Regions from separate parts of the Clostridium amazonense genome, predicted to be linked through region 2. Evidence: riboswitches for the same ligand, from Rfam matches in the RefSeq annotation. Region 2 holds a riboswitch; the other holds the start of a gene.
The links. Region 2 has a riboswitch for FMN ahead of ribD (bifunctional diaminohydroxyphosphoribosylaminopyrimidine deaminase/5-amino-6-(5-phosphoribosylamino)uracil reductase RibD). Riboswitches for the same ligand answer to the same signal wherever they lie in the genome.

Region 1 (5,860 bases), on a different contig from region 2:
GATATAGAGGAATATGCAAAAGGATTCATTGATGATGAAAAGGGTGTAAAAGATGAAAATGAAGCACTTCAAGGCGCAATGGATATAATGAGTGAAAAAATATCAGATGAAGCAGATTATAGAAAATATATAAGAGCATTAGTATTTAGAGAAGGCTTCTTAGAGTCAAAGGGAGCTTCAGATGAAACTACTCCTTATGAAATGTATTATGAATATAAAGAAGAAGTAAAAAAAATACCAGCTCATAGGATATTAGCGATAAATAGAGGAGAAAAAGAGAAAGTTCTTAGCGTAAAAATTACTTGTGATAATGATAAAATAATACAATATTTAAAGGCTAAAACTTTAAAAGGAAATAATAATACGGATGTATATATAGAGAAGTCGGTAGAGGATAGTTTAAAAAGATTAATATATCCATCAATAGAAAGAGAAATAAGAGCAGAGCTAACAGATAAAGGAGAAACTGGGGCAATTGATATATTTAAAGCTAACTTAAAGGCATTGCTTATGATTTCACCGATTAAAGGTAAGACAATAATGGGATTTGACCCTGGATTCAGAACAGGGTGTAAAATAGCAGTTTTAGATGAAACAGGAAAGTTTTTAGATAATGTAACTGTACATGCAACAGCAAGTAGTGAATCTAAAGTAAAAGAATCTATAAAAGTTTTAACTGATATGGCAATTAAATATGGTGTAGATGTAATTTCACTTGGAAATGGAACAGCAAGTAGAGAATCAGAAGAAATTTTAGTAGAAGTTATTAAAAATGTAAAAGAAAAATCAGGCAAAGATATATATTATGTAGTTGTATCAGAGGCTGGAGCATCTGTATACTCAGCATCAGAGCTTGCCACAAAAGAATATCCAGATTTAGATGTTACTGTTAGAGGTGCTATATCAATAGGTAGAAGGCTTCAAGATCCTCTTGCTGAACTTGTAAAAATAGATCCAAAATCTATAGGGGTTGGACAGTATCAGCATGATGTTACACCTAAAAAATTAGATGAATCTTTAAAAGGTGTAGTTGAAGATTGTGTAAATAATGTTGGTGTAGATTTAAATGTAGCAACTCCATCATTGCTTTCATATATTTCAGGTATAAATTCAACAATAGCAAAGAACATTGTTGATTATAGAGAAGAAAACGGAAAATTTAAAAATAGAAAAGAATTATTAAAAGTAAAAAGACTTGGGGCTAAAGCTTTTGAACAATGTGCAGGATTTTTACGAGTAATGGAAAGCAAAGAGCCACTAGATAACACATCAGTTCACCCAGAAAGTTATAATGCTTGTAAAAAATTATTAGATATATTAGGTTATACAAAAGAAGATATAGCTGACAATAATTTAAAAGATATAGATGGAAAAATTAATAGTATAGGAGTGGAGAAACTTGCAAAGGAAGTAGAAATAGGAATTCCTACACTAAATGACATAATAAAAGAAATAAAGAAACCAGGAAGAGATCCAAGAGAAGACTTACCTAAACCTATTTTAAAAAGTGGAATAGTTGAAATGAGTGATTTAAAACCAGGCATGATGTTAAATGGAACTGTAAGAAATGTGTCAGATTTTGGAGCATTTGTAGATATTGGTGTTCATCAAGATGGGCTTGTGCACATAAGTCAACTAAGTGATAAGTTTGTAAAACACCCATTAGATGTAGTAAAAGTAGGAGATATAGTCGAAGTTAGAGTTATGGAAGTTGATGAAAAAAGAAAAAGAATTTCTCTTTCAATGAAAAAAGAATAAAATATAAAAAAATCTATGCAATTTGCATAGATTTTTTTGTTAAAAGAATGTTAAATAATTTTCAAGAATTATCAATTTAATGACTGTAAAAATAAAAATTATTCATTTATATTTTTTACAAATTAGTAAAACCGTGAGAAATGCTAGATTGAGAATTATAAAAAAAGAAATGAAATGAAATTTAATTGAATTTATTTGAAAATATGTTCAATTAGATTCAATGGAAAATCAAATAATGAAATAAAATGAATAAAACCTAAGAAAAACAAGATAAATATAGTTAAATAGGAATATAGAATAAAAAACAAGTAAATATAAGACTTTTTGAAAATTGATTTTAACAAAAAATAGGAGTATTTTATATTATATTTGAAAATGCATGCATAAAAAAATCAACAAATGAAGAAAAATGTCGAATAAATATAAAATGTAAAGATTTATTTTAAAAGTAAATTAAGTATAAATTAAAGAATAAATAATATGATTAACTTAAGGAGATTTACTAAAATGATAAGAAATTTAATTGGGGGAACTTGCTATAATATAATAATATGCAAGGATGATTTAGAAAAATATAACTTAGATTTAAGTACAGTAGTTATGGAATTAGATAAGAAAATAGATATGACTTTTTATAATAAGAAAGAATCAGAGAAAATAATATTATATACATTAAAAGATGAAGTAATATTAGAATGTATGGAAGAATTTATAAAAAATCAGTTAAAGTTCTATGATTTGGTAAAAGACGAAATAGAACCTTTAATTACTAAGTTACATAATATGAAAGATGTTTCAGAATTAATATCAATGGCAAAATCTGATGAATTTAATAATCTTACATATGATAGTGTACTAGAACATTTAATTGTAGAAGAAGAGTGTGATATTAGAATATGTTATGAGTGTATCTCTTTCTTTAGAGAAGAATACATAGAAAAAGAGGACAAACACTTTCTATCATACATAGAAAAATTAATCAGAAAATCAGCTAGATATAATAAACTAGGTTCTACAGTTAGAGTATTTTTTGCATAGATTGAATTAAAAAATTAAAAATATATATAATCTAGAAACTTAGAGCGATTACTTTATATAGTATGAATTAAATAAAGAATAAAAATAAATTATTATATAAAAAATTAGGAATGAAATGAATTAAATAATATTCATAGTCATTCTTAATTTTAAATTGGCTCCAAAGAGGAAATTAAAAGTAACTTACAAACTGTAAGGGACTGACTTTATATGATTAGAGGAATATGATATTAAAAGAGGCAATAAGTTATTATAAGATAAGTAGCACATCATATGTGTATAAATCTTGCTAATTTATATATTGGCAGATAAAATTAATAACAGTTAGCAAGGGAAACATTCTCAACATTTTGAATATTGCTTTTTGTATAGTGCTATTATATAATAAATATGAAAATAAAATATTAAATACTCTTCAGGGCGGGGCGAAAATCCCCACCGGCGGTAAAGCCCGCGAGCCTTAATAAGGCATGATTCGGTTAGATTCCGAAGCCGACAGTATAGTCTGGATGAAAGAAGATTGATACGATGTTTATTTGTGTATTCAAAGCCCTAACACTATTGTTAGAGCTTTTTATTTTTTTATATATCGTATTAAACCTATTAATTCCTAGAAGAGCATTATTAGGGGGTATTTAAAAATGGAACAAAGTCAAAAATTACACAGAATGGTAAAGATATCTTTACTTTCAGCAATTGCCTTTATACTGATGTATATAGACATTCCAGTATTACCAGCATTTCCATGGCTTAAAATAGACTTAAGTGATGTACCTGCACTTATGGGGGCTTTTGCATTTGGACCTTTAACAGGGATAGGAATTGAATTATTTAAAAATATTTTAATAATAATATTTAAAGGAACTGCAACAGGATTTGTTGGGGAAACAGCTAACTTTTTAGTTGGCATTTCATTAGTTTTTCCAGCAGCAATGATATATCATAGAAATAAAAGTAAAAAAACTGCGATTTTAGGTATGGCTTTAGGATTTTTTATGATAGAAGTAGTAGGAATACTTTCAAATGTATTTTTATTATTGCCTGCATATGGAATGAAAATGGTAGGTAAAGAATTAACAACATATGTATTAGCAGGTTTATTACCATTCAATGGTATAAAGGCTTTGCTTGTATCAGTGATAACATTTCTATTGTATAAAAGATTATCAGTAGCCTTATTTAAGGTAGAGCCTATGTTAGGAAAGCCTAAAAAAGCATAAAATATAGAAAAGATATGTGATAAACTTGATTTCAAAATTAAATTTATCACATATCTTTTTATATTTTTCTATTCCACATAATTAAACCATCTTCTCTTGGGTTAGAATAAAAGTCTTTTCTAATTGCTTCAACTTCAAATCCATGTTTTTCATAAAGTTTCTGCGCAATTATGTTAGATTGTCTAACCTCTAATGTTATTGAAGAAGCATTATTTTTTTTACAGTTATCTATAAGTGAATCTAAAATTATATTTCCATATCCCATACCACGATATTTAGGATGAACTGCAATATTAGTTACATTAGCCTCATCAAACAATATCCATGCACCACCAAAACCAATATAGGTATTTGAAATTTTCAAAACAACGTAATTAGCATGAGGATTAGATAATTCTTTTTTTATAGAATCTAAGCTCCAAGGAGTATGAAAACTAAGTTTAGAAATTTCTTCAACAGCAGTAATGTTAGTATCATTTAACTGTTCTACAATGATATTATCCATTATTTTTCATTTTCTCCTCATACTCTCTTTCAGCTTGAGATAATCTTAAATAAATAGGAGAAGCTGCATAAATATCATCAACTATACCATCTTTAATTAAATTTAACCCTATTTGACCTAGTGATGAAGCTTTAGCTACATTCAAATGACATGGAGCTATTGAGCAAGTAGAAATTTCTTCTTTAAGTTTTTCACAAAACTTAAAAGTTCCATCTCCAATAAAATAAATCTTTTCATTTTTAGCTTTTAAATCATTTAATAACTCATCAATAGATACAACATAAGGTTCTTTTAGAGTTATTAGTTTATCATTATCAAATTTGTATAATCCAGTATAAACATTACCTCTTAAAGCATCCATTATAGGACAAATAATACCATTAGTACCATAAAGGTTATTAGCAAGTCCGTCTAAAGTAGAAATAGAAACAAAAGGTTTCTTAGAAGCTTGGGATAAAGCTTTAATAGTTGACATACCAACTCTAAGTCCAGTAAAAGAACCAGGACCTTTTGAAACAACAAATCCATCAACATCATCCAAGGATAGTTGGGTACTTTTTAAAAGCTCATCTATCATAGGCATCAGTATAGTAGAATGTTGTTTTTTATTATTTATATTAATTTCACCAAGTAACTTATCCTCGCTTAATAAAGCAACGGTAGCACATTCAGTAGCGCAATCTAAACTAAGAATTATCATAGTATTAACTCCTTTATATAATCATATCTAGTTCCATCATATTTAATAGTAACTTTTCTAAAAGAAGATCCTAATTGAGGTATTTTTTCTAGATATATAGTTAAATTCTCATCAGGAATTAGTTCTTCTATATAGTTAGACCATTCAATGACACTTACACCATCTCCGAAAATATATTCATCAAAGCCAATTGCTGCAATTTCATCAGGGTCATTAACTCTATAAACATCAAAATGATAAAATTTTAATCTTCCAGTGTCATATTCGTTTACAATATTAAAAGTTGGACTAGTTATATTTTCTTCTATGCCAAGTCCTAAAGCTATGCCCTTTGTTAAATGAGTCTTGCCAGTACCTAAATCACCAACAAGGCAAATTACATCACCGCTTTTACAAAGCTTCCCTAATTGAATACCGAGTTTTTCAGTTTCTTCTACAGTATTAACGATAAATTCCATTATGTTCACCTCATTTAATATTTTAGCCCAAAATCATGAAAAAGAAAATCATAATTATAAATATATCAAAATTATTTAAGCTTTAGAAGGTGAAAATATTATATGTGATAAGTATTTTCGTAATAAAAGATAGTAACAATTATGTAATAAAACGTATATATTATATATAGGGTGAATTTAT
Region 2 (5,860 bases):
TTGTTGCTATGCTATCTCCTATTTTTATGCCTTCTAAAACTTTTTTACATTCAATAATAAGCTCTGAACTTTTTTCATAATTTATTATTTGTTTTACTAGTCCTATTTCCTCGATTATTCCAGTAAAAATTTTTCTCATCTCCTTAATACTGAATATTACCTTCTATTAAAATATCCCCTTCAAAATCTAATACTTTTAAGTTTTTAATATTAAAACTTTCATTTATTTTACTTTTCCCTTCACCTTCTATTGGTGTTATAGCTTCCTTTCCCCCTATTATTTTAGGACCAATAAAAGCATATACCTTACTTATTATATTTTCCTCTAACAAGCTATAATTTAATGTTCCTCCACCTTCTACCAAAACACTATCAATATTTCTTTTACATAGCTCATCCATAACAGTTTTTAAATTCACTTTATCTAATTTTTTATCAACTTTTACAACTTCTACATTATAGTTTTTTAATGCTTCAAGTTTTTCTTCATTTTCCTCTGCATAAAATATTATAGTTTTTCCTTCTTCTTTTAAAAGCTTTGCATCTACAGGAATTCTTAAACTACTATCAATTACAATTCTTATTGGATTTCTTCCATTTTCTATTCTGCTAGTTAACCTTGGATTATCCTTAATTACAGTATTTATACCAACCATTATTCCTGAATATCTATTTCTTAATTTGTGAACATACTCTCTAGAATTTTCATTTGTTATCCATTTTGAATCATAATTTTTTGTAGCTATTTTACCATCTAACGTCATTGCCCATTTTAAAGCTATAAAAGGCACTTTATTAACTATGTAATAATTAAAAATTTCATTTAATTCTCTACATTGCTCTTCTAATACACCAACAGTTACGTCAATACCATGATTTTTTAGAAATTCTACACCTTTTCCACTGACTAATGGATTTGGATCTAGTACACCTATAACAACTCTTTTAATTTTACTTTCTAAAATTTTTTTAACACATGGAGGTGTTTTTCCATAATGACAACAAGGTTCTAAAGTAACATATATAGTAGAATCACAAACATCTTCTCTACATGAATTAATAGCATTTACTTCAGCATGATTTTCTCCAGATTTCTCATGATATCCACTACCTATTATTTTGTCATCTTTTACAACTACTGCTCCAACTAAAGGGTTAGGACTTACTTTTCCATGTCCTAATTTAGCAAGCTCTAATGCTTTAGCCATAAAAACTTCATCCATACTATTCTCTCCTTTTTATATTTAATCAGACTTATGACACTCCTATTTATTTCTCTATTTTATATAAAAAAACAAAAATGCCCTTAGCTTTTTATTGCTTCGGGCATTTAATAATTCCATATTAAAATTCATTTACTATTAATTATTTAATGTTAATTTTACAAGTTTAAATTTAAAATTTTTATAAAAATAAATACTCCAAGCTAAAAAGCTCGGAGCATAAAAATCATAAACAAAACCTATTTAAACAATATAAATAAACTTAATGTAAATTATTTTCTCTTCTCTCATCCAGACTATACTGTCGGCTTTGGACTTTCACCAAATCATGCTATAAAATAGCTCGCGGGCTGTAACCGCCGGTAAGGAATTTAACCTTGCCCCGAAGATACTATATTTAATTTTCAACTAAATATTAACATTGTTAATATTTTATGTCAACAGTTTTTTGAATATTATGTATTGTTTTTCTATTTTTTATTTAATTACCATCATCTATCTTACTACTATTTCTATCTTCTAAAATTTCTATACTCTTGCAATCAGTTGGTTTTGCCTGATTTTCTTTAAGTTCAGGATATACTTGTCTTTTACCTGTAAATATTTTTATATCTTCATCTTTTATATATACAACAAAACCAGGTTTTTCATCTTTCGTCACCTTTGCTTGCTGCTTTATATCTCCATCAAAATATTTATTTATAACATCTTTATTTTTATCTATTTTTTCAATATCACTTCCACAGGACATTTCTGCATTTAAAGCCATAGCTATGTTTTTTGCAGTGGCTACATCTGCTTTTTTCTTTGCATTTTCTTGTATACTTGCAAACTTAGGTAATGCTATTATTAAAAGTATTGCCATTATTGAAACTACAACAACTAACTCTATAAGAGTAAAGCCTTTTTTCTTTTTATCAAATGTTTTTTCCTTAGTACGTATACTATTTTTTATTTTCTTATTTGTGGTTTTCACTTTTACTATTCTCCCTTCACTAAACCATGTCTTATTTTAACCATTGCCAAAATAATTAATAATAAACATATTTTAGAGATAATAGTAAAAAATTAGCTCTTTCCAATTTTTTATAATTTGAAAAAGCTAATTTTCGTGAATTAATTACAAATCTTACTTATTGCATTTTCATATGAGTCTATTAAAGGTTTATATAAATTGCCATTTAAATTGTTTAGTTCTAGTTCACTTTTTATTCTATTTTCTATTATTTTCATAACATTATTCTTGTATAAATATTCAATTTGTCTACCTTCTGAAAGTAATTCAACTTCATATAATCTAACTGGTACTTCCTCTATAGTAAATCCTAAATTAAACTTTTCTATTATGTTATCATTAGCTTCTAAATATATTATAGTTTTTGTATTAGGAAGTAAATCTTGACTGTCATTTTTTACTGTTAAAAAGCCTTTCTTACCCTTATGAATTAAAATTTCTTCAATATCATCCAATTGTTTTGTAATTTTTCTTTTCTTTGGCAAAGTGTTTACTAGCTCCATATTTTCATACCTCCTAAAAATTATGTATCCTACACTTACAAGTTAATGTGTACTTTATAAAATATTTTTAGAAGTATAATTTGTTTTTTAATTTTCATTCTTAATAATATATCTATTTTTAAAATTATATAATATACCGATTTTTTAATATTTATTAATTAATATTTCGTGTTAATTCTTATATGATTTTTTAATACCTTACTAGATGATATTTGAATTCTACTATTAATGTATCATTACTAAATTTTATTCATCTAATTCTTAAAATATACTACCAAACAAAAATACTGAACATATCATGGGGTAATTGAAAATTCAAAATGTAAAATATAATATTTGATGGTCAATTGATTCATTTCAAATTTATATTTATTACAAATTTCTAATCTATACACAATAGCCGAGGTTTTAACCTTGGCAGTAATATATCCTTGCTAAATTTTATTGGTTTCATCCTTGAATATACCAATAAACAAGAAGGACAGACATCTCATAGTGCAATCACCTTTTTATAATTTATTACCCTTTTTAATAATATACTTATCTAAGAAAGTAAAGTCAGTCCCTAACAGATTACAAATTTAAAAGTAATGTAAATAACGCTTTGCAAGGTTAAAACCTCGCCTACAAATGGTGGAGATTTTATTTGATTACCTTCGTAGCCGAAACTTTAGTCTTGGCAATCTTTGATATGGAATATATTTTTAAAGTAATATACTAAATAACGCTTTGCAAGGTTAAAACCTCGCCTACAAATGGTGGGGATTTTATTTGATTACCTTCGTAGCTGAGACTTCAGTCTTGGCGGTCTTTGATATGGAAATACATTTTAAAGTAATATATTAAATAACGTTTTGCAAGGTTAAACCCTCGCCTACAAATGGTGGGGATTTTGTTTAATTGTTTTCGTAGCTGAGGTTTTAACCTTGGCGGATTATGGTATGAATGAAACTTTGGAATTTTATTATTTTTATGCACAAAAAACTGTAACTAAATGGATTAACCATTTAGTTACAGTTTTCATTTAAGGAATCTTTTTTTTCATCATTTAAATTCTTTTCATTAGGTATAATATACTTATTCCAATTTACATAAATATAAAATAAACTTACTACATCTTGCATGTTATAAAGAAGTATTTTTTCTTTCTTTTCTTCTGGCATTCTATTAAAATACTCTGTATCTTTCATAATTTTACTAAAAGTTTTAGCAAGGTTCGATCCACTTATAACTTCGCTTTCTCTTTTAATATCAAATTTACATTCAAGATTTTTAAGTCCAATAGAGGTGTTCATAGCCTTCTCATATTCTTTTTGAAGATCTACATCTTTTAAATAATCCTCTATTTTAAAATTTATATTATACTTATTGTACAAGTAATTTATAACAGTAAAGTCATTATTACCTGAAAATGTGATTATATACTTTTTATTCTTTTTCTTAATTAAATCTAAAAAGTATGTTTTAGACCATTCTAATATTTTCTTCAATTCAAATTTGTTCTCAATCATATATTGAGTAATCTTTAAAGTATTTTCTTTTTCATCATAATATCCACTTCCAAAAACTCCAACACATACTGGTTTCTTATAAACATAATGTTCTAGGTCAAAAAATATAGCTTCCTTAAATAAATCATTGTGTCCTTCAATTGAAAGAGCATTTTCTATATTAAAGTCTTTGACTGGAATCGTTTGTTCTTTAATAATCATGTTACCACTCTTTTCTAAATCAAAATTATCTATTTAGAACAACATACGTAATCAAATATAAAAGCAAAATTTTATTTTAAAAATTATAACTATTTAATTAATTACAACACTTTTTAAGCATGCAGCTCTATGTAATTATCTTATACTAATATAACTAATATTTTAAATTGATCATCTTTAATCCAATTTAAAAATTAATGTATTTATGTGCTTTGTTCTAAACTTAATTTAATCTTTGCATTAACATTATTTTGAGAAGAAATTTTGGAAATTTAAAATAATACTAAATATTTTCAATCACTTAAAATTTAATAATTTTAATCTTAAATTAAATTTTTTAATGATCATTTTAAAATAAATCTAAATTTTATTTTACTTTGTAAATACCTAACGTTTAATAATGTAATATTAGTTATTATATCATATAATTTTACATATCTTCAAATTCTATTTATAAAAAAATAATTTTTAATAAAATAAACAATAATTAAATTTGCTTTCATTAATATATTATAATTTTATTCATTATTAGTTCCTACATACTTTTAACTTATAATTCAAATTTGTATTCTTGTTAATTTTTTATTAACATATGTTTTTTATATATCTTTAATTAAAATTTATAATATATAAATTTTTTAATATTCAAATTTAATAAACTTAAATATTACTATAAATACAATTACTATTTTAAATATATTAAATTAAAATTTAGTATTATTCCCTCAATTTTAAATTTTTATACATATATTTTATTAACTTTTTGTTGACAAAATTGTCTAAACTTTATATAATGACATTGAGAATTAGTTTCAATGAGGAGTGGTAATTGATGACTTTATACGATTTAAAATCAGGTGACACAGCTTATATAAAGAATTTACTTTTTAATAATAAATTTTCTAAAAGATTACTTGCTTTAGGTTTTATCGAAGGAACTAAAGTAACTATGAAACAAGTCGCACCTCTTGGTGATCCAATAATAATAAACGTTAAAGGAACTAACTTAGCTATTAGAAAAAAAGATGCTAAATTAATAAATATAGAGTTAACAAATGACTCTGACACTGAACATTTTAAATTAGCCATGGAGGTATAACAAAAGATGGTTACTATTGCATTACTAGGTAACCCTAACGTAGGAAAAACTACACTCTTCAATGCACTTACTGGTTCAAACCAACATGTTGGTAACTGGGCTGGTGTTACTGTAGATAAAAAAGAGGGTTACATCAAAAAAGACATTAAAATAGTAGATTTACCTGGTATTTATGCCATGGATGCCTTTTCTAATGAAGAAAAAGTATCTAAAAACTTTTTAGAAAGTGATGATGTTGATTTAATAATTAACATTGTTGATGCTTCAAACTTATCAAGAAATTTATATTTAACAACTCAATTAGCACA

Region 1: another riboswitch for FMN. It lies ahead of AC07E4_RS12755 (ECF transporter S component); the one in region 2 lies ahead of ribD (bifunctional diaminohydroxyphosphoribosylaminopyrimidine deaminase/5-amino-6-(5-phosphoribosylamino)uracil reductase RibD).

The regions. Positions count from the first base shown of each region.
Region 1 covers NZ_JBWKMH010000031.1:13,801-19,660, forward strand. Annotated here, with positions in the region: gene AC07E4_RS12745 (Tex family protein) at 1-1,758, shown strand, start outside; gene AC07E4_RS12750 (hypothetical protein) at 2,266-2,796, shown strand; FMN riboswitch at 3,204-3,321, shown strand; gene AC07E4_RS12755 (ECF transporter S component) at 3,438-4,016, shown strand; gene rimI (ribosomal protein S18-alanine N-acetyltransferase) at 4,075-4,521, opposite strand; gene tsaB (tRNA (adenosine(37)-N6)-threonylcarbamoyltransferase complex dimerization subunit type 1 TsaB) at 4,514-5,221, opposite strand; gene tsaE (tRNA (adenosine(37)-N6)-threonylcarbamoyltransferase complex ATPase subunit type 1 TsaE) at 5,218-5,679, opposite strand.
Region 2 covers NZ_JBWKMH010000033.1:969-6,828, forward strand. Annotated here, with positions in the region: gene AC07E4_RS14415 (riboflavin synthase) at 1-130, opposite strand, end outside; gene ribD (bifunctional diaminohydroxyphosphoribosylaminopyrimidine deaminase/5-amino-6-(5-phosphoribosylamino)uracil reductase RibD) at 144-1,223, opposite strand; FMN riboswitch at 1,499-1,617, opposite strand; gene AC07E4_RS14425 (prepilin-type N-terminal cleavage/methylation domain-containing protein) at 1,705-2,199, opposite strand; gene AC07E4_RS14430 (hypothetical protein) at 2,340-2,741, opposite strand; gene AC07E4_RS14435 (ribonuclease H-like domain-containing protein) at 3,749-4,453, opposite strand; gene AC07E4_RS14440 (FeoA family protein) at 5,286-5,552, shown strand; gene feoB (ferrous iron transport protein B) at 5,559-5,860, shown strand, end outside.